Regions from separate parts of the Enterobacter sp. MG-EB028 genome, predicted to be linked through region 1. Evidence: predicted binding sites of a transcription regulator. Region 1 holds the regulator's gene; each other region holds the start of a gene.
What was found. Region 1 encodes Fur, which represses iron uptake genes when iron is present. Its sites were predicted from a motif close to ATAATAATGAGAACNACTATCAA; they were not measured.
Positions count from the first base shown of each region.

Region 1 (7,607 bases):
CTTCTCCGCAGGCGCCATTGACTACGTGTTGATGTACAACCTGCCGGCGGCAAGCAGCAACGTCTGGATGCTGGTGGTGATGGGCCTGATCTTCTTCGTTATCTACTTCGTTCTGTTCAGCGCGGTGATTCGTATGTTTAACCTGAAAACGCCGGGCCGCGAAGATACGAAAGAAGATGTTGTTACCAGTGAAGCAAACAGCAATACCGAAGAAGGTTTAACCCAGCTGGCGACCAGCTACATTGCCGCAGTCGGCGGTACCGACAACCTGAAAGCGATTGACGCCTGTATTACTCGTCTGCGTCTGACCGTGGGTGATTCCGCGCGCGTGAGCGATGCGATGTGTAAACGCCTGGGCGCGTCTGGTGTGGTGAAACTGAATAAGCAAACCATCCAGGTTATCGTGGGTGCGAAAGCTGAATCTATCGGCGATGAAATGAAAAAAGTGGTCGCCCGTGGGCCGGTTGCTGCCGCCTCAACGGATAGCGCTCCAGTAGCTGAAGCGCCGGTTGCAAAACCGCAGGCCGTGCCAAATGCGGTGACTATCGCTGCGCTGGTGTCCCCGGTCACCGGTGACGTGGTTGCGCTTGAGCAGGTGCCTGACGAAGCGTTCGCCAGCAAAGCGGTTGGTGACGGCGTGGCGGTGAAACCAACGGACAAAACCGTTGTGTCTCCGGCGGCCGGTACCATCGTGAAAATCTTCAACACCAACCACGCGTTCTGCCTCGAAACCGAAAAAGGCGCGGAGATCGTTGTCCATATGGGTATCGATACCGTTGCGCTGAACGGTCAGGGCTTTACTCGCCTGGTAGAAGAGGGCGCTGAAGTGGTGGCGGGTCAGCCGATTCTGGAAATGGATTTGGACTTCCTGAACGCCAACGCGCGCTCCATGATTAGCCCGGTCGTTTGCAGCAACATTGATGACTTCAGCGGCCTGGTCATTCAGGCGAAAGGTCAGGTTGTTGCAGGCCAAACACCGCTGTATGAGATTAAAGGCAAGTAATCGCTCCTGAGTAGAGTCATGCCTTAAGCGGCGGGGGATATCCTCCGCCGCTTTTTTTTGCAGCAAATGCCCCCATTATTTTCATCTGATACGTATTTTCCGTAACTAAGGGTTGTCACTACGTCCGGCTTATAAGATCATACGCCGTTATACGTTGTTTACGCTTTGAGGAATCCACGATGAGTGAGGCAGAAGCCCGCCCGAGTAACTTTATTCGTCAGATCATCGATGAAGATCTGGCCAGTGGTAAGCACACCACGGTACATACGCGTTTCCCGCCGGAGCCGAACGGCTACCTGCACATTGGTCACGCGAAATCGATCTGCCTGAACTTTGGCATTGCGCAAGATTACCAGGGGCAGTGCAACCTGCGTTTCGATGACACCAACCCAGTAAAAGAAGACATCGAATACGTTGAGTCCATTAAAAACGATGTGCAATGGCTGGGCTTCAACTGGTCTGGCGATATCTGCTACTCCTCTGACTATTTTGATCAGCTGTATGCCTACGCGGTGGAGCTGATCAATAAAGGTCTGGCATACGTCGACGAACTGTCTGCTGACGAAATCCGCGAGTATCGCGGTACGCTGACTGCGCCAGGTAAAAACAGCCCGTTCCGCGATCGCAGCGTGGAAGAGAACCTGGCGCTGTTTGAAAAAATGCGTGCCGGTGGCTTCGAAGAAGGCAAAGCGTGCCTGCGCGCCAAAATCGACATGGCGTCTCCGTTCATCGTGATGCGCGACCCGGTGCTGTACCGCATTAAATTTGCGGAACACCACCAGACCGGCAACAAGTGGTGCATCTACCCGATGTACGACTTCACCCACTGCATTAGCGATGCGCTGGAAGGCATTACGCACTCCCTGTGTACGCTGGAGTTCCAGGACAACCGTCGTCTGTACGACTGGGTGCTGGATAACATCACCATTCCTGTGCATCCGCGTCAGTACGAGTTCTCTCGTCTGAATCTGGAATACACCGTGATGTCCAAGCGTAAGCTGAACCTGCTGGTAACAGACAAGCACGTTGAGGGTTGGGACGATCCGCGTATGCCAACCATCTCTGGTCTGCGCCGTCGTGGTTACACTGCCGCCTCTATTCGTGAGTTCTGCAAACGTATTGGCGTGACCAAGCAGGACAACACCATCGAAATGGCGTCTCTGGAATCCTGCATTCGTGAAGATCTCAACGAAAACGCCCCGCGCGCGATGGCCGTTATCGATCCGGTGAAACTGGTTATCGAAAACTACCCGCAGGGTGGAAGCGAGCTGGTCTCCATGCCTAACCATCCGAACAAACCGGAAATGGGAAGCCGCGACGTGCCGTTCAGCGGTGAAATCTGGATCGATCGTGCTGACTTCCGTGAAGAAGCCAATAAGCAGTACAAACGTCTGGTGCTGGGTAAAGAAGTGCGTCTGCGTAATGCCTACGTCATCAAAGCCGAGCGCGTAGAGAAAGATGCAGAAGGCAACATCACCACCATCTTCTGTTCGTACGATGCAGAGACGCTGAGCAAAGATCCGGCAGATGGCCGCAAGGTGAAAGGCGTGATTCACTGGGTGAGCGCTTCCCACGCGCTGCCGGTAGAAATTCGTCTGTACGATCGTCTGTTTAGCGTGCCTAACCCGGGTGCAGCTGAAGACTTCCTGGCGACTATCAACCCGGAATCTTTGGTGATCAAACAGGGTTACGCGGAGCCGTCGCTGAAAGAGGCTGAAGCGGGCAAAGCATTCCAGTTTGAACGTGAAGGTTACTTCTGCCTGGACAGCCGTTACAGCACGGCAGAAAAGCCGGTATTTAACCGTACCGTAGGTCTGCGTGATACCTGGACGAAGATCGGCGAATAAAAACGCTGCACTGGTCAATGAGAAACAAACGCCGCTTATAGCGGCGTTTTTTTATTTAATGATCATATCGTTAAAGTAGACCCGTAATTAGGCCAACTAAAATTTTTGGTCAACGTGGTGCTACTTATTTTTCTAAAAAAAGTTTGTCTTTTTGATAAAACAGAGAATAAAGACAAATACGTGTTTTTTTACGATCTAATACGTTGAAATTACCTGCTTTAGCCCCGCCATACCTCGCATCCGACTAAATGTTACAAAGCACTACCAATTATGTGCACTTCGTCATAATCCTGACTTTTGCCCACTGAAAAGCATTGATAATTCGCGTCGCGAAAAATAACCTAAAGACGGTAGTTAATTCGAGGGTATTTATAACTACCCCTGACCATTTGGTCTTTTATATTTTCGCCGTTTAAGGCGTTTTAATTCGTCAAAGAGGAATAATCTATGCGTACGTTCAGTGGCAAACGTAATGCGCTGGCGCTGGCTATTGCCGGTGTGACAGCAATGTCGGGCCTGGTGGTGACACCAGAGGCGAAAGCAGCAGGTTTCATCGAAGATTCTACCCTCACTGGCGGTATTTATTACTGGCAGCGTGAACGTGACCGTAAAGATGTCACAGAAGATAAATACAAAACCAACCTCTCTCACTCCACCTGGAACGCCAACCTGGACTTCCAGTCAGGCTATGCCGCTGATATGTTCGGTCTGGATATTGCTGCATTTACCGCAATCGAAATGGCGGAAAACGGCGACAGCGGCCACCCGAACGAAATTGCCTTCTCCTCCAGCAATAAAGCCTATGACGAAGACTGGTCCGGAGATAAAAGCGGTATCAGCCTTTATAAGGCTGCAGCGAAATTTAAATACGGCCCGGTCTGGGCGCGCGGGGGGTATATTCAGCCAACCGGCCAGACGCTGTTAGCGCCGCACTGGAGCTTTATGCCTGGTACCTATCAGGGTGCAGAAGCCGGGGCTAACTTTGACTACGGTGACGCAGGTGCGTTGAGCTTCTCCTATATGTGGACCAACGAGTACAAAGCACCGTGGCACATCGAAATGGATAAGTTCTACCAGAACGATAAGAAAACTAAAGTCGATTACCTCCACTCGCTGGGCGCGAAGTACGACTTTAAAAACGATCTGGTTCTGGAAGCTGCATTTGGTCAGGCGGAAGGCTATATCGATCAGTATTTTGCTAAAGCCAGCTACAAATTTGATATCGCCGGTAGCCCGCTGAGCACCAGCTACCAGTTCTACGGTACGCGCGATAAGGTCAGCGATGGCAGCGTAAATGACATTTATAACGGCACCGCGTGGCTTCAGGCGCTGACTTTCGGCTACAAAGTCGGTCAGGTTGATTTGCGTCTGGAAGGGACATGGGTGAAGGCGGAAGGGCAGCAGGGCTACTTCCTGCAGCGTATGACCCCGACCTATGCATCATCCAATGGTCGTCTGGATATCTGGTGGGATAACCGCTCCGACTTCAACGCCGACGGCGAGAAAGCGGTCTTCTTCGGCGCCATGTATGACCTGAAAAACTGGAACCTGCCTGGCTGGGCGGTGGGTGCTTCTTACGCATACGCCTGGGACGCAAAACCAGCAGACATGGCGACGCCGGATGCCTACTACGATCCAAACTATCGCCTGAAAGAGTCCTCCTACAGCCTGGATGCTATCTATACCCTGCAGGATGGCCGCGCGAAAGGCACGATGTTCAAGCTGCATTTCACCCAGTATGACAACCACTCCGATATTCCAAGCTATGCGGGCGGTTACGGCAACATCTTCCAGGATGAACGTGACGTCAAATTCATGGTTATCGCCCCATTCACCATCTTCTGATGAGCACACCGGCGGGCTGAGTCCCGCCGGTCTGGAGACTGCACATGATGAAAAAAATCGTAATCGTCGCGTTGCTGGCATCAGGGCTGGTGGCGTGCGTTCAGACTCAGGCGCCGAAAGAGGATTCCCGTCTGAAGGAGGCGTATAGCGCCTGTATTAATACTGCCGAAGGATCGCCAGAGAAAATCGAAGCCTGTCAGAGCGTGCTGAATGTGTTGAAGAAAGAGAAAGCGCATGAGCAGTTCGCGACGCAGGAGAACGTTCGGGTGATGGATTATCAGGCCTGTATTCAGGCGCGTAAAACCGGTAACGATCAGGAAGTGGCGAAGCGTTGCGATAAGATCTGGAACGAGATACGCAATAACAATAAATAAGTTGCTTTACGCCCGGTGGCACTTTGCTTACCGGGCTTTTTTGACGCAAAAAAAAGCCAACCTCGCGGCTGGCTCAGAGTATGAACGCTAACTTATTTTGTGTCGTGAGCGTGTTCATTCTCGCGGCAATCCCCTTCAGCGCAGTGACCGTATAGGTACAGGCTGTGGTTGGTCAGGCGAATGCCGTGACGAGCTGCGATTTCACGCTGACGCGCTTCGATGGAATCATCGCTAAATTCAATGACCTTGCCGCAATCGAGGCAGATCAGGTGATCGTGGTGATGCTGCTGGGTCAGTTCGAATACAGATTTACCGCCTTCGAAATTATGACGGGTAACAATGCCCGCGTCATCAAACTGGTTCAGCACGCGATAAACGGTGGCCAGCCCAATCTCTTCACCCATGTCGATAAGACGTTTATAAAGGTCTTCCGCACTGACATGGTGATTGTCTGGACCCTGAAGCACTTCGAGGATTTTTAATCGAGGAAGCGTTACTTTCAGGCCAGCCTTCTTTAATGCGGTATTGTTGTCAGTCATGCGGAATCTGTCCTGTTGCTAAACGATTCACTTCTGAAGGAAGTGACAGAAAATGCACCTGGGTTAATGCGTCTCATTATAGAACTGCCATGCCTAAATGAAAACTGCAAGTCTCAGGCAAAGTATGCTTATAAAAACGTGGTATCACCAACAAACTTGCTCAATGAAAACCACATTTTGCCAGGGAGACATTGTACAGGTCTGGGCGAAAAAGTTAAAAGTTTGTAGCAATTAATTTAATCGGTTTTACCTGGAAAACGGGCGCAACCTGCGTTGCGCCGTAGAAAAAATCAGGCGTTGAGAATATCGTCCAGGTGGAGTTCTTCACGGATCTGCTTAACCCACTTCTCTACACGCTCTGCCGTAAGCTCAGGCTGACGGTCTTCGTCAATGGCCAGACCGACAAAATGATCGTCATCGGCCAGGCCTTTAGAGGCTTCGAAGTGGTAACCGGCAGTCGGCCAGTGACCAACAATAACCGCGCCATTCGGCTCAATGATGTCGCGAATCGTCCCCAGCGCGTCACAGAAGTACTCGGCATAGTCTTCCTGATCGCCACAGCCAAACAGTGCGACCAGCTTCCCGTTGAAGTCCACCTCTTCCAGCGTCGGGAAGAAATCGTCCCAGTCGCACTGGGCTTCACCGTAGTACCAGGTTGGAATACCCAGCAGCAGAATGTCATAGCCCTCGAGATCTTCTTTGCTGCTCTTGGCGATGTCATGCACATCAGCAACGTCTTTACCGAGCTGTTTCTGAATGTTTTTTGCGATATTTTCGGTATTGCCGGTATCACTGCCGAAGAAAATGCCGATGATTGCCATGAGTAAAATAACCTCTTGAAACTTAATGGTATGGTGGCGCAATTCGGCCACGGATAAGGGCAATAATAGCAGAACTGGCAACCCTGCGGAAACCGCTATCGCGCAGGACTGCACTCTGTGCTACATGAAAAGGGCGATAAAGGGGTTTTTCAGACTTATGCCTGGCTGCGAAGCGTCTCAAGCTGAGCGATGAGCATCTCTTCAATAAGCTCGCTGCGGCTGATATTACGCGCCTCGGCCAGCTCGTTAAGCGCATCGACAGCGTCAGCGTTGAGCTTCAGTTCGACACGCTTAAGCCCACGATTTTTATCGCGTTTAAGCTGATTGCGTTTATTGATACGCAGCTGTTCATCGCGCGAAAGCGGATTCGTTTTCGGTCGTCCCGGTCGACGCTCATTCGCGAACAGATCTAGTGTCGTACGGTCCGTTTGTTCTTTGGCCATGATTCTGAGACTTCGGGGGAAACACGCCGCCCTGCTAAAGCCCGGGCGATAAGCGCGCCATCATACATCACCAAAAACGGCACGCCAACGACTGGAAGCCTGTCATCTTCCAGTCGCTCTCTTTTTAATCAATTTGCAGTATCAGCGAGATAGCGGCGGATAGCGCGCAGTACAGCGTCAGGTTTTTCGGCGTGAACCCAGTGCCCGGCCCCGGCAATCACGTGGGCGCGCGCCTGCGGGAACTGTGCCAGCAGCGTGTCGCGGTAAGCGTCGGTAATATAAGGAGAGTGGCCGCCGCGAATAAAGAGAGCAGGGTGCGGCCAGGTGGGGACGGTTTCCCAGCCCACGATGTTGTTGTACTGGTCCCACAGCACCGGCACGTTAAAACGCCATTGCCCGTCAACAAACGACTTCAAAAGGAACTGCACCACGCCTTCTTCATCAAGATGTTCACGCATAACCGTTGCCGCCTGCTGACGTGTGGAAACGCCAGCTGCAGTTACAGCATTAATTGCTGCGAAAATCTCATCATGACGTCGAACGTCGTAGTCCACAGGGGCAACATCAATGACCACAAGCCCGGAAATGCGCTCTGGCGCCAGCGCGGTGAGTGCCATAACCGCTTTACCGCCCATTGAATGCCCTATGAGGGTCACCTTCTGCAGATTGTGCGCATCAAGCGTATCCAGCAGATCCTTCGCCATTGCCGCATAGGTCATTTCGTCTGAGCGGCCG
Region 1 covers NZ_CP195079.1:1,374,464-1,382,070, forward strand. The annotation lists gene nagE (PTS N-acetyl glucosamine transporter subunit IIABC) at 1-1,003, shown strand, start outside; gene glnS (glutamine--tRNA ligase) at 1,183-2,850, shown strand; gene chiP (chitoporin ChiP) at 3,298-4,695, shown strand; gene chiQ (ChiQ/YbfN family lipoprotein) at 4,743-5,069, shown strand; gene fur (ferric iron uptake transcriptional regulator) at 5,162-5,608, opposite strand; gene fldA (flavodoxin FldA) at 5,899-6,429, opposite strand; gene ybfE (LexA regulated protein) at 6,585-6,872, opposite strand; gene ybfF (esterase) at 7,001-7,607, opposite strand, start outside.

Region 2 (7,607 bases), 2.2 Mb from region 1:
GCCGAAAGGCTCAATGGGCTGGCTGAGATCGCCCTGGGCAATCTGGCGGAACTGCTGGCGAATACGCTCCAGCGGTTTGACCAGCATCGCCACCAGGTAGCGGTCGGTAAAAAGCAGGATCAGCAGGCCGATAATGGTGGCGACGATAATGACCGTGCGGGTCATGCTGGTCAGGCCGTCGACCACCACGCGGGTGCTGTCGAGCGTCTTCGCCGCGGCATTGTTGAACTCCTCGGCGGCCGCACCGAACGCACGGCTCAGCGGCGGAGTGACGTTGTTGGCCTGCTGGCGGTAGCCGTCCAGGGTCGCCTGCTTCGCCTGCTCCATTTGCGGCGTCACGCCCTGCTCAAGCAGCGCCTGCCAGGCGCCGATCACCCGGGATGAGATCTGCTCATCCATCGGGCCTGGTGAGATCGCCTTCATCTCGACCAGTTTTTTACCCATGTTGTCCAGAGCCTGTTGGGCAGAGGACAAATCCGGCGTGCCGCCAGCGGCTTTGACCTCCATGGCGCGGCTCAGACGGGTGACAAAGCGGAAATACTGATCGTTGCCCTGGCTGAGCACCATCATCTGTTTGACCAGTTGGCGATCGACTTCATTACCATCTGATACCCGTGAAAGGGACCAGGTACTGTACAGCCCGACGCCCGCCCACATTAAACAAAAGATTCCGAGGATCGTCAGCATGACGAAGCGGATCGTGAAATTACGAAGCATATTCATAAGTCTTCCTTGCCGTGAGGGTGAATTCGCCCAGAGGCGAGTGCTACTCTCGTTATCGGCAGGGTGCAGGGAAATTATAACGTTTTGTGATTATTTTTAGTTAGCGTGGCTTCACAGGTAACGCAGTCATGGTTAAGCATTACCTTTCAACATCACAGGGTTTGGGCATGTCGTCGCTTCTCTGCTTAATTTATGATTTGATAAACACAGAATAAAAACGCTGTTTCGAAAATCCATTAAATAAGAAAGGAGACATCATGTCCTGGTACCCTGACGCCACCCGCTACGAGAATATGCAGTACCGCTATTGCGGCAAGAGCGGCCTGCGCCTGCCTGCGCTGTCGCTGGGTCTGTGGCATAGCTTCGGCCACATCCAGCCCCTTGATTCCCAGCGCGCGCTGCTGCGTAAAGCCTTCGACCTCGGTATTACCCATTTCGATCTTGCCAACAACTACGGCCCGCCAGCGGGTAGCGCGGAAGAGAACTTTGGCCGCCTGCTGCGTGAGGACTTTGCCGCGTACCGCGACGAGCTGATTATCTCCACCAAAGCCGGCTACGACATGTGGCCGGGGCCGTATGGTTCGGGGGGATCACGTAAATATCTGCTCGCCAGTCTCGACCAGAGCCTGAAACGCATGGGCGTTGAGTATGTGGATATTTTCTACTCCCACCGCGTGGATGAAAATACGCCGATGGAAGAGACAGCCTCCGCGCTGGCTCACGCGGTTCAGAGTGGAAAAGCGCTATACGTGGGCATTTCCTCCTACTCTACCGAGCGCACACAAAAAATGGCCGCGCTGCTTCACGAGTGGAAGATCCCGCTGCTGATCCATCAGCCGTCCTATAACCTGCTTAACCGCTGGGTCGATAAGACCGGCTTGCTGGATGCGCTGGAAGCAAACGGCACGGGGTGTATCGCCTTTACCCCGCTGGCGCAGGGTCTGCTGACCGGAAAATACCTGAACGGTATTCCTGAAGGTTCTCGCATGCAGCGCGAAGGGAACAAAGTGCGCGGCCTGACGCAGAAAATGTTGACCGAAGCTAACCTGAAAAGTCTTCGTCTGCTTAATGAGATGGCGCAGGCGCGCGGGCAGACGATGGCGCAGATGGCGCTAAGCTGGTTGTTGAAAGATGAACGCGTGACGTCAGTGCTGATAGGCGCGAGCCGTCCGGAGCAGCTGGAGGAGAACGTTCAGGCGCTGGAAAATCTGCGCTTTACTGATGACGAACTCAAGCGGATTGACCAGCACGTTGCGGATGGGGAGTTGAATCTGTGGCAGGCGTCATCGGATAAATAGTGCGGTCTGACGCCCTCACCCTGCCCTCTCCCCAGAGGGGAGAGGGTATTCAAGTTCCCTCTCCCCTCTGGGGAGAGGGTTAGGGTGAGGGGTAAGGTGTCTCTACTTCTTACTGATCTTATCCAAATACCCCATCACAAACGCCGACAGCACAAACGTCAGATGGATAATCACATACCACATCAGCTTATTATCCGGGACGTTTTTCGCGTCCATAAACACGCGTAACAGGTGGATAGAGGAGATCGCCACTATAGATGCCGCAACTTTATTCTTCAGCGATGATGCGTCCATTTTTCCGAGCCAGCTGAGCTTTTCTTTATGCTCGGCGATATCAAGCTGAGAGACGAAGTTCTCATAACCGGAGAACATCACCATCACCAGTAAGCCGCCCACCAGCGTCATATCCACCAGCGACAGCAGAACCAGAATCAAATCTGCTTCCGCCACGGAGAAAATGTTAGGCAAGACGTGGAAAATCTCCTGGAAGAACTTGATCGTCAGGGCGACCAGCGCCAGGGAAAGACCGAAATAGACGGGTGCGAGCAGCCAGCGAGAGGCATACATTGCGTTTTCAAAGAAGCGTTCCATAAAATCCTGTCTGCAAACGAAACCAGCGCTCAGTATATCTCAACGGCGCTGACTGTTTGCAAGAACTAACCCGCACGTCACTCAGACGTTGTCCGGGTTGACCTCCGGACGCGCATACTCCGGCCAGACCAGCGCCACAAGCTCGGGGTAGGCTTCCAGACTGAACTCGCGAAAACACTGCCGCAAATTTAATACGTCCAGATCGGAACAGGAAACCTTCTCACCGTTAAGACAGCGCTTTTTGATATTGTCATAATATTTATAAACCGCCGAATTGAGGTCGCTACAGCGACGCTGAGCCTCAAACAGACCGGGGGTATCATTAATTTCCGACATTTTCATACGTTTAATTGTCGCGTGTAAGAAGTCGATATATTCATGATTCACCCGCCAGTACCAGACAGGCGTAACGGAGTTCATCAGAACAGAGAAATGGTCTTCTCCTTCCTCTTTTGTCATCAGCTCAGGCTGTGGCGGTTCACTGGTGTCTTTCGACACTTTCGTTTTATTGAACTCCTGCATCAATAAAAGCACACCAGCGGTCAGTAATAGTAATGTGATGACCGTAAAAAAAATGCTGTTCATGGGTTGGCTCCATTTTTTTTGATTTTAAAATTGCCTCATGATATTGTCAACGAATCTCACGCCTTTACCAACCCCACCCTGTTGAAAATAAAGGAAATTAAAATGCTGCCCGACTATCTCGTCCCGGCTAAGTACCACATTGCGCCTGTGGAACAGAAACCGATGGAAGAAGAAAAAAAGGCCAGTTTAACTCAGGGGAAAAGAAAGCTCTCTGATTTCGAGCCAGATATATTAATTGGCGTTTCCCGCACTGGCAAATCCCGTAATATGTTGCTGGAAGAGCACGATCGCCATATAAAAGACCGCTTATTTCGTGCTATAAAAATTGAAGCCTTCGTCCACCTGCTGAATGACCTGCAGGCCGAAGGTGAAATAGATGCCCAGAAACTAAGTCAAATAATGGCTGAAAAAACAAAAGAAATAAATGAGGCCGGCAATGAAATTTGGCTTAATCTAATTACGCGAGAAAAAAACCACCCTATTTTTTATACCCTGGGGGAAGATTAACGTGAAAGAAGTTAAAGACAATGACGTTTATTTGACTTTAGATGATAAAAAAAGTGATGAATTTATCTTAAAGCAAAATATCGAGGCGCTGAGAAATGCAAAAAATGCCGAGATGACGCGTATTACACAAGACATGGTATCGATCCCGGCAACGCTGGTGCGTCTGAAATGGCAGAATCGCCGCGAGATTTATCCGTTACAGGTCAAAGAAGAAATTTACGGTGCCGTGATGAACGCCATCATCGAACAGCAACCAGAATTGAAAGAGAAACTGCTGGGACGTCTTGAGGCCAACTATCAGTATCTGCTTGCCAGAGAAGTCGCCACCCTGCGCCTGACGCGCAAACTGTCAGCCGGTGAATACCGTACGTCAAACGTCACCTGCGTTGCGCTCGATGAGGATGCGCTTGCAACCTCCTCTACCGCACCGACGGACGACAAAAACGCATAAACCGACAGGCATAAAAAAAGCCGGCTTTCGCCAGCTTCTGTATCACTTCGAGGCCGCTTTCTCTTCCCCGACCAGCCCAATCTTCAGATAACCCGCCTGATGCAGCGTGTCCATTACCTTCATCATGGTTTCGTAGTCGACGGTTTTGTCCGCCCGGAAGAAGACGGTGGTGTCTTTCTTGCCGCCGGTAAGCCGATCCAGCGCCGGAATAACGGAAGCATCCGTTACCGGGTCGTTACCCAGGAACATGGATTTATCCGCTTTCACCGACAGATAGATAGGCTTTTCCGGACGCGGCTGCGGCTGGCTGGAGGAGGCAGGCAGATTCACCTTCACGTCGACCGTCGCCAGCGGCGCAGCCACCATGAAGATAATCAGCAGCACCAGCATGACGTCGATAAACGGCGTCACGTTGATTTCGTGCATTTCGCCGTTATCGTCCAGATTTTCGTTGAGACGCATCGCCATACTATTAACCTACGCGCAGTTTAGACGCCGCATGGACCGGCTTCACGGCGCTGGCATTCAGGTCGAGATCGCGGCTTTGCAGCAGCAGAACCTGGGCGGCAACGTCTCCGAGAGTCGCTTTGTAGCTGCCAATCATACGCGCGAAGATGTTGTAGATAACCACCGCAGGGATAGCGGCAACCAGACCGATTGCCGTCGCCAGCAGCGCTTCCGCGATACCCGGCGCAACCACCGCGAGGTTGGTGGTTTGGGTCTGCGCAATACCGATAAAGCTGTTCATGATGCCCCAGACCGTACCGAACAGACCAATGAACGGCGAAATCGCGCCGATGGTCGCCAGATAACCATTGCCGCGTCCCATGTGTCGACCAACGGCCGCAACACGACGCTCCAGACGGAAACCGGTACGCTCTTTAATGCCTTCGTTATCTTCACTGCCGGCGGAGAGTTCCAGCTCGTTCTGAGCTTCATTCACTAACAGGGTGGTCAGGCTTTTCGCGTGGAAGGATGAGGTCATCTCAGAAGCCTGATCCAGAGAGCGGGCTTCAGCCAGCTGCTGCTGTTCCCGCTTGAGGCGACGCTTCTGCGAAAGCAGCTCGGCGCTTTTGCTGAAGAAGATAGCCCAGGTGACAACGGACGCCAGAATCAGGCCGATCATCACAATCTTAACCACGATGTCAGCATGATGATACATGCCCCAAACGGAGAGATCCGTCTGCATCAAATTATTACCCACTCTGTATCTCCAGGACGCAAATCACAAAATCTGAACGTAATAATATCAAAAAGTCGTCGAATTGATAGTCGTTCTCATTAGTATTTACATGGTGCCTTAATTTTCGCTCACTTTCCTTGCGCTTACGCAGTAAAAATTTCTTATGCGCTTTTTTGCTAATATTTTCTGCTTATTCGATAAGCATGCGGGTGCAGTTTTTTACAATCGTGGTAGTCTGGACGTCCAGACGTATAAAAACAGGGTTTGCAAATATGACGAAGAAGCATCTTGATACCACGCTGGTACAGGCTGGACGCAGCAAAAAATATACTCAGGGTTCGGTTAACAGCGTGATTCAACGCGCCTCTTCCCTGGTGTTTGACACCGTTGAGGAGAAAAAAATCGCCACGCGCAACCGCGCGAAAGGCGGGTTGTTCTATGGTCGTCGCGGCACCCTAACCCACTTTTCTCTGCAGGAGGCGATGTGCGAGCTGGAAGGCGGCGTGGGCTGCGCGCTGTTCCCGTGCGGGGCGGCGGCGGTTGCTAACACCATTCTGGCGTTTGTGGAACAGGGCGACCATATCCTGATGACCAACACGGCCTATGAACCCAGCCAGGATTTCTGCACCAAAATCCTCAGCAAGCTCGGCGTAACGACCGGCTGGTTTGACCCGCTGATTGGTGAAGGTATTGCTGACCTTATCCAGCCAAACACGCGCATTGTGTTCCTGGAATCTCCCGGTTCCATCACCATGGAAGTGCACGACGTGCCGGCTATCGTGAAGGCCGTGCGCAGCAAAGCGCCAGAAGCGATTATCATGATCGACAACACCTGGGCGGCGGGCGTGCTGTTTAAGGCGCTGGAATTCGACATTGATATCTCGATTCAGGCGGCAACGAAATACCTGATTGGCCACTCTGACGGGATGATTGGCACCGCGGTATCCAACGCGCGCTGCTGGGACCAGCTGCGTGAAAATGCCTACCTGATGGGCCAGATGGTGGATGCAGACACGGCATACATGACCAGCCGCGGTATCCGCACGCTTGGGGTTCGCCTGCGTCAGCATCATGAAAGTAGTCTGAAAATCGCTGAGTGGCTGGCGCAGCATCCGCAGGTTGAGCGCGTGAACCATCCGGCGCTGCCGGGCAGTAAGGGCCATGAGTTCTGGCAGCGTGACTTTACGGGCAGCAGCGGGCTGTTCTCGTTTGTGCTTAAAAAACGGCTCAATAATGACGAGCTGGCGAGCTATCTGGATAATTTTACCCTCTTCAGCATGGCCTACTCCTGGGGCGGTTTTGAATCCCTGATCCTGCCGAATCAGCCGGAGCAGATCGCGGCCCTGCGCCCCGGCGGTGAAGTGGACTTCAGCGGCACCCTCATTAGATTGCATATCGGTTTAGAAAACGTGGACGATTTAATTGCGGATTTATCTGCAGGGTTTGAACGTATCGTGTAGAGTGCGGGCTGAAAATGTACTCCCCGGACGCTTTTGTGAACACTGCAAGCAGAAAAGTCTGCATGAGTTGCGCCTGCGATCAATCCCGGCAGGTAAAATTGGGAGTACAATAGCGTTATCTCTGCTGTTCCACAGGAAAGTCCATGGCTGTTATTCAAGATATTATCGCGGCGCTCTGGCAACATGATTTTGCCGCCCTAGCGGATCCTCACGTCATAGGCGTCGTCTATTTTGTGATGTTCGCAACGCTGTTTCTGGAAAATGGATTACTGCCAGCCTCGTTTTTACCCGGTGACAGTTTGCTTTTACTTGCCGGGGCCTTGATTGGCAAAGGCGTCATGGACTTTACGCCCACGATGGTTATCCTCACCTCCGCCGCGAGCCTGGGCTGCTGGCTGAGCTATCTGCAGGGCCGCTGGCTTGGAAACACGCGCGTGGTAAAAAGCTGGCTGGCGCAGTTGCCCCATAAATACCATCAGCGTGCGACCTGTATGTTTGACCGACACGGCCTGCTGGCACTGCTGGCCGGGCGTTTTCTGGCGTTTGTTCGCACTCTTCTGCCCACCATGGCGGGTATTTCCGGGCTGTCTAACCGCCGGTTTCAGTTCTTCAACTGGCTGAGCGGCCTGCTGTGGGTCGGTGTCGTAACCACGTTCGGATATGCGCTGAACATGATCCCGTTTGTGAAACATCACGAAGATCAGGTAATGACCTTCCTGATGATCCTGCCGATTTTCCTGCTGGTGGCAGGGCTGGTAGGGACGATTGCGGTGGTGATCAAGAAAAAGTATTGCAGTGCCTGATCCCCT
Region 2 covers NZ_CP195079.1:4,045,912-4,053,518, forward strand. The annotation lists gene ACR42C_RS19105 (methyl-accepting chemotaxis protein) at 1-723, opposite strand, end outside; gene ACR42C_RS19110 (aldo/keto reductase) at 981-2,021, shown strand; gene ACR42C_RS19115 (TIGR00645 family protein) at 2,124-2,612, opposite strand; gene ACR42C_RS19120 (ESA_00282 family adhesion-associated protein) at 2,694-3,197, opposite strand; gene ACR42C_RS19125 (hypothetical protein) at 3,300-3,704, shown strand; gene ACR42C_RS19130 (cytoplasmic protein) at 3,706-4,155, shown strand; gene exbD (TonB system transport protein ExbD) at 4,198-4,623, opposite strand; gene exbB (tol-pal system-associated acyl-CoA thioesterase) at 4,628-5,359, opposite strand; gene metC (cystathionine beta-lyase) at 5,611-6,798, shown strand; gene yghB (DedA family general envelope maintenance protein YghB) at 6,942-7,601, shown strand.
Region 2: exbB (tol-pal system-associated acyl-CoA thioesterase) is a predicted target of Fur. The motif match lies at 5,421-5,443, and genes of this name have one in related genera.

Region 3 (7,607 bases), 680 kb from region 1:
CTTCGGCACGGATGATACGGTTATTCTCAACGACAAGGTTTAATTTGCAGCCTGCACCACAGTAAGGGCAGACGCTGGCGATTTTTTTCATCAATAACAGACCTGTTAAGAAATGAAGCAAAATGACTGGTAAGCCCAGTCCCGTAAAAGGGAGTAAGCAGAAACCATGCCATCTTTATAGCGCTTATTTAACAGGGGATTATGAAGAGAAAGCGTGTCATCGTCAGAACGTTCGTCAGTTTTGACGATGACACGATTGCGGAATGGCAGGGTGCTTAAACGTCATCCATGGTGTAGCCCACCACGATTTCAAGCGTCTTACGAATAACATCCGCCTGAACAACGTCGTTGGTCGCTTCCAGCGTCTGAATGAGCCAGAGAATGATGGCTTTATTGGACAGATGTCCTTCAGAAGCCAGAACACAGCGTACTGCAGTAGAAAAAACAGCAGACTCTTCAGCAAAACGATCGCCTGCATGACGGAAATACTCCGACAGCGCGCTTTCTAAAAAAGCAGAATGGTATTCGGGTTGCAGCTGAATATTTTGTCTCATTTGTTCTCACCGTAGCTGTTAAATTGCAGTCAATGTATTTTTTTGGGATCGGACGGTTTTCCCTTTCCAAATAACGGCACTACATTGTCTCTTTGATAACTGAGAGGTCCCTCTCTGTTCATTCGTCCTTGTGCGGCTCTGCGACGTTTTAATCCGAGGCTTTTTGATCCGATATCGGCAATCACCCTCGCAAGTGTCTCCCGCCGCCGGGGATCCTTTTCATGTGCTTTCATATCCCGCAGACGCAGAACCAGCGCTTCCGTTGTAACGGGACCGTGCTCCTTCAAAAGTGAAAGAACGGCTTGTCCAATCAGCTGGTCAGTCAGCGTGTCTGCGTCACTGCTTTTCATAACATTATCGTTCGAAGAGAAGACCAAGCAGCATGTGGTAATGCTGCTCCTCTTCCGGGCCATCGGCTCTTTCGAGGCGGCTTAATAGTTTGGTACAGAGCGATTTACGATTGAGGTTCCGCCCGTCGCTAAGGATCTCAACAACCACCTGACCGAGCGTTTCTTGCTGGGTAGGAAGAGAGGCTTTTTCGAAGTACTGTGCGATTGCTGCTGCGGAATCTGCGACGTGACCTTTCTGCTGCATGTTTCGCTCCTGTAAAATTTTGTAATCAGTAACGTTACATTTAAGGTATACACAATTTATAAATCTGTACATTAAAAATGTACAATTTTTTAAATTTAGTATGATATATTTTATAAAGTGCTTTTTATTCAGGTGGTTAAGATGATGTAGCGCATCGGTGAAATCACAGGATATATTGTACAAAGCTGTGCGTTGCAGTTAAGTTGTACAGCACGGAAAAAGGTCTCATTAAAAGCCGTAAATGGTTGAGATGTAAATTATTTGTCAGCCAATTAATGTGCTATAAATGATCCTTACCCACCTTTATTGTGGCCAAAACCCTAACCCCCAGGAATAGCATGCTTACAACCATCATTTACCGCAGTCATATCTGCGAAGACGTTCCAGTGAAAGCGCTGGAAACAATGGTCGCTGCTGCAAATAGTAAAAACCGGCAATCCAATGTCACGGGGATCTTGCTGTTTAACGGCACACATTTTTTCCAGTTGCTTGAGGGGCCAGCGGATCATGTTTCTGCTATTTATGAGCAGATCTGCAACGACACCCGCCACCATAACGTGGTAGAGCTGATGCGGGATCACGGGCCTGTCCGGCGTTTTGGCAAGGTGGGCATGGAGCTTTTTGATTTACGCCAGTTCGACAGGGATGAGGTGCTGCAGCAGGTGCTCAACAGAGGCACGACGCGCTACCAGCTGACGTATAATGACCGCCCGCTGCAGTTTTTTCGGACCTTTGTTGAGGCCACAGAAAAAGCGAACTATTTTGAACTGCCTCCTGCAGATTCATGGGATTTTGTTCCTGAAGACACTCACTTATCTGCACAACCTGAGGTGGTCGCGAAAGGGGCGGATTGTAGCTTTGCCTTTCAACCGATAGTCGATCCGTTTATGCAGCGGGTCGTCTCCTGGGAGGCGCTTCTCCGCACCCCGTCCGGCGACTCGCCGGGGGTCTACTTCGCCAACCGCTCGCGCGAGGACGTGTATACCTCTGATTTGCAAAGCAAGCAGGTAGCGCTCTCAATGGCCAGCGCGCTGGGGTTACAGGACCAGACGTTGTCTCTTAACCTGCTGCCTATGACGCTGGTCAATCTCCCCAACGCCGTGGACTTTCTGCTTACCGCCATCGAAGCAAATGGTTTTGTGCCCGAGCAAATTATGGTCGAGTTCACCGAGAACGAAGCCATTTCCCGTTTCGATGAGTTCACAGACTCGGTCAGGCAGTTAAAAAGTGCGGGGATCAGCGTAACGATCGATCACTTTGGTGCCGGTTTTGCCGGGCTACAGCTGCTGGCCCAGTTCCAGCCGGACAGAATTAAGATTAATCGCGATCTGGTAGCGAACGTGCACAAAAGTGGCCCGCGTCAGGCTATTATTCAGGCGATTATCAAATGCTGTTCTTCGCTGGAAATTCAGTTCTGCGCGGTCGGCGTGGAGAAGGCGGAAGAGTGGATGTGGCTGGAGTCTGCGGGGATTTCGCAGTTCCAGGGACATCTTTTTGCCAGCCCCCGGCACGGCGGTATTCCGGCCATTGCATGGCCAGAGAAAAAATTCGACTTTTGATAAAGCCGGGCGCAATTGAGTCGGTCTGGCTGTACGAATGGCAAATTTTGTACAACAATGTATTAACAGGTGGATGGTGGAATGCCCCATTCACCTGGGCAAAATACGGTCTTAGTTATACAAATGGTTTGTACAATCTGATAAGGTTGGTGCAGTTAGGTATGGAAGTTCTGAGCGTGAGGGAGTTAATGGCCTATTACAGTATCGGCGAAGTAGCCGAACGATGCGGTATCAACCCCGTTACGCTGCGTGCCTGGCAGCGCCGTTATGGATTGTTGAAGCCGCAGCGCAGCGAAGGGGGTCATCGTCAGTTCGACGATGAAGATATCCTGCGTATCGAAGAGATCAAGCGCCTGATGAAAAGCGGCGTTTCGGTCGGAAAAGTCAAAGCCCTGCTGGAAAACAAAGAAGTTCTGACCCAGGGTAACTGGGCCTCGTTCCAGGAAGAGATGATGACCGTTCTGCGCTACGCCAGCCCGGCAAAGCTGCGTGCCAAAATCGGCGAATTTCGCCGCGACCACGCGATGGATGCGCTGATCGATAACATCATTTCCCCCGTCCGCCAGCGAATGAATCAGGATCAAAATACCGTACGCCACATGGCGAGCATGCTTGACGGTGTTCTGATTGAATTCGCGATTGCAAGCCTGGCGGAGTCGCGCAAGAAAGCGGGTAATGATGCGTTGCTTATCGGCTGGGAATGCGATGACCGGACCCATCTGTGGCTGGAAGCCGCGCGCTTATCGCACAAGGGCTGGCACATTGATGTTCTGGCCGAGCCGATTGATTCCCCGCGTCCTGAACTCTTCCCGGGGCAAAAAATCTTCGTCTGGACGGGAAAAACGCCAACACCGCGTCAGCAGGAACAGCTCGATCACTGGCGTGAACAGGGTTTTACCGTTTCATTTCATCACTCATAATCAGAGGCCTTGAGGGCCTTTTTTTGTTTTGGTCACTTCCTGAACAAAAGCTATCTCAAAAATAGGCATTTCCGATGCATATTTTACTTTTCCTTTCGTCGCTGTTTCCTCCGTTCAATAATCTATTAATTTTCAAAGCATTGAACAATTTAATCCATCCCGCCCGCATCTTCTGACAGGGTCTATGCTTAATAAAAGTAGACAAAAAGGGCGGTTTAGCCGAATGCCCCTGCTGACAGAGGGTTGAAGTGATAATCGTTATCACTAACATGGTGTTATGCCCTGATGGCTAATCAGATGAGGTGGACCTATGGAACTGCATTCAGAAACCTTCAATCCTGCCGATTTTGCCTGGCGTGGTTTAACGCTCACGCCTGCGGCGGCAGCGCATATCCACGAGCTGGTGGCGAAAAAGCCCGAGATCCTCGGCGTACGCTTAGGCGTTAAGCAGACCGGCTGCGCGGGCTTTGGCTACGTACTGGATACCGTCACCGCACCGGAAAAAGATGACCTGGTGTTTGAAACCGATGGCGCAAAGCTGTACGTCGCGCTACAGGCTATGCCGTTTATCGACGGTACAGAGGTGGACTACGTACGGGAAGGTTTAAACCAGTTATTCAAATTTCATAACCCGAAAGCCCAGAACGAATGCGGCTGCGGCGAAAGCTTTGGGGTATAGGCGGTACTATGTCTCGTAATACTGAAGCAACGAGTGATGTAAACACCTGGAGCGGCGGACACCTCAACTATAAAGAGGGTTTTTTCACGCAGCTGCAGACAGACGAGCTGGCGAAAGGGATTAATGAAGATGTCGTGCGCGCCATCTCGGCCAAACGTAACGAGCCCGAGTGGATGCTCGAATTTCGCCTGAGCGCCTTCCGCGCCTGGCTGGAGATGGAAGAGCCGCACTGGCTGAAAGCCCATTACGACAAACTGAACTATCAGGATTACAGCTACTACTCCGCGCCCTCCTGCGGCAGCTGTGACGATACCTGCGCTTCGCAGCCCGGCGCGGTACAGCAGACCGGTGCCGAGAACAGCTTCCTGAGTAAAGAAGTGGAAGAGGCCTTTAATCAGCTTGGCGTCCCGGTTCGCGAGGGCAAAGAGGTGGCGGTGGACGCCATTTTCGACTCCGTCTCGGTGGCGACCACTTATCGCGAAAAGCTGGCCGAGCAGGGGATTATTTTCTGCTCCTTTGGCGAAGCGATTCATGACCATCCCGAGCTGGTGAAGAAGTACATCGGCACCGTGGTACCGAGTAACGATAACTTCTTCGCCGCGCTAAATGCCGCGGTAGCCTCTGACGGCACCTTTATCTACGTGCCGAAAGGCGTGCGCTGTCCGATGGAGCTCTCCACCTATTTCCGCATTAACGCCGAAAAAACCGGCCAGTTCGAACGCACCATTCTGGTTGCGGACGAAGGCAGCTACGTCAGCTATATCGAAGGGTGTTCTGCACCGGTGCGCGACAGCTATCAGCTGCACGCGGCGGTGGTCGAGGTCATCATTCATAAAGACGCGGAGGTGAAATACTCCACGGTGCAGAACTGGTTCCCCGGCGACGGCAACACCGGCGGTATCCTGAACTTCGTCACCAAGCGCGCGCTGTGCGAAGGTGAAAACAGCAAAATGTCCTGGACGCAGTCGGAAACCGGCTCCGCTATTACCTGGAAGTACCCGAGCTGCATCCTGCGCGGGGATAACTCCATCGGTGAGTTTTACTCGGTGGCGCTCACCAGCGGGCATCAGCAGGCCGATACCGGCACCAAGATGATCCACATCGGTAAAAACACGAAATCTACCATCATTTCGAAAGGGATCTCTGCCGGGCATTCCCAGAATAGCTATCGCGGGCTGGTGAAAATCATGCCGACGGCCACCAACGCGCGTAACTTCACCCAGTGTGACTCGATGCTGATTGGCGCAGACTGCGGGGCGCATACCTTCCCGTACGTGGAGTGTCGCAACAACACGGCCCAGCTGGAGCACGAGGCGACCACGTCGCGCATTGGGGAAGATCAGCTCTTCTACTGTCTGCAGCGTGGGATCAGTGAAGAAGATGCCATTTCGATGATTGTGAACGGCTTCTGTAAGGACGTGTTCTCTGAACTGCCGCTGGAATTTGCCGTTGAAGCACAAAAACTCCTCGCCATTAGTCTTGAACACAGCGTCGGTTAAGGAAAGCACATGTTAAGCATTAAAGATTTACAGGTTAGCGTGGAAGAGAAAGACATCCTGCGCGGTCTCAATTTTGACGTCAAGCCGGGTGAAGTTCACGCCATTATGGGGCCGAACGGCTCCGGGAAAAGTACGCTTTCTGCAACGCTGGCGGGACGTGAAGATTACGAAGTGACTGGCGGTTCGGTCGAATTTAACGGCAAAGATCTGCTGGAGATGTCGCCGGAAGACCGCGCGGGTGAGGGCATCTTTATGGCCTTCCAGTACCCGGTGGAAATTCCGGGCGTCAGCAACCAGTTTTTCCTCCAGACGGCGCTGAATGCGGTGCGCAAGTATCGCGGCCAGGAGGCACTGGATCGCTTCGACTTCCAGGATCTGATGGAAGAGAAGATCAAGCTGCTGAAAATGCCGGAAGACCTGCTGACCCGCTCGGTCAACGTTGGCTTTTCCGGCGGCGAGAAAAAGCGTAACGACATCCTGCAGATGGCGGTGCTGGAGCCCGAGCTGTGCATTCTGGATGAGACCGACTCCGGTCTGGATATCGACGCCCTGAAGATTGTCGCCGACGGGGTGAACGCCCTGCGCGACGGCAAGCGTTCATTCATAATCGTCACCCACTACCAGCGCATTCTGGACTATATCAAGCCGGACTACGTGCACGTGCTTTACCAGGGACGCATTGTGAAATCCGGTGATTTTACGCTGGTTAAACAACTGGAGGAGCAGGGTTATGGCTGGCTTACCGAACAGCAGTAATGCACTCCAGCAGTGGCACAGGCTGTTTGAGGCGCAGGGTAATACGCGCTCCGAGCAGGCGCAGCAGCATCTCCAGCAGATGCTGCGTCTCGGCCTGCCGACGCGCAAGCATGAGAACTGGAAATACACCCCGCTCGACGGCCTGCTGAACGGCGAGTTTGTGACGCGCCTGGCGGAGATCGACCCGGCCCGGCGTGACGCTCTGGCGCTGACGGTGGATGCGGTGCGTCTGGTCTTTGTCGACGGCGTCTGGCGCCCTGAACTGAGTGACGACGTTCAGGGGAGCGGGTTCGATATCGTGATTAGCGACGACCGCCAGAGCCTGAGCGCCCCGGTTCAGCCGGAAGTGTTTCTCCACCTGACCGAGAGCCTGGCCCGCAGCGTGACGCATATTCAGGTTAAGCGTAACCAGCGCCCGGCCAAACCGCTGCTTCTGATGCACATCACGCAGGGCGTGGAGGGCGATGAGATCAACACCGCGCACTATCGCCATCACCTTGATCTGGCGGAGGGGGCGGAGGCTACGGTAATCGAACATTACGTCAGCCTCAACGAGACCCGCCACTTTACCGGGTCGCGGCTGACGATGAACGTCGCCGCAAATGCGCAGCTTCACCACATTAAGCTGGCGTTTGAGAATCCGCAGAGCCACCATTTTGCCCATAACGATATAGCGCTGGGTCAGGATGCCGCGGCGTACAGCCACAGCTTTCTGCTCGGCAGCGCGGTGCTGCGCCACAACACCAGTACGCAGCTTAACGGTGAAAACACCACGCTGCGCATCAACAGCCTGGCGATGCCGGTCAAATCAGAAGTGTGCGACACGCGCACCTGGCTTGAGCACAACAAGGGCTACTGCAACAGCCGCCAGCTGCATAAAACCATTGTCAGCGATAAAGGGCGGGCGGTGTTTAACGGCCTGATTAATGTGGCCCAGCACGCCATTAAAACTGACGGGCAGATGACCAACAACAATCTGCTGTTGGGGCGCCTGGCGGAGGTGGACACCAAACCGCAGCTGGAGATCTACGCTGATGACGTGAAAT
Region 3 covers NZ_CP195079.1:2,053,197-2,060,803, forward strand. The annotation lists gene fdhF (formate dehydrogenase subunit alpha) at 1-91, opposite strand, end outside; gene ACR42C_RS09755 (biofilm development regulator YmgB/AriR family protein) at 276-554, opposite strand; gene ACR42C_RS09760 (hypothetical protein) at 584-904, opposite strand; gene ycgZ (regulatory protein YcgZ) at 909-1,148, opposite strand; gene ACR42C_RS09770 (diguanylate phosphodiesterase) at 1,487-2,707, shown strand; gene ACR42C_RS09775 (MerR family transcriptional regulator) at 2,896-3,627, shown strand; gene sufA (Fe-S cluster assembly scaffold SufA) at 3,938-4,306, shown strand; gene sufB (Fe-S cluster assembly protein SufB) at 4,315-5,805, shown strand; gene sufC (Fe-S cluster assembly ATPase SufC) at 5,815-6,561, shown strand; gene sufD (Fe-S cluster assembly protein SufD) at 6,536-7,607, shown strand, end outside.
Region 3: sufA (Fe-S cluster assembly scaffold SufA) is a predicted target of Fur. The motif match lies at 3,876-3,898, and genes of this name have one in related genera.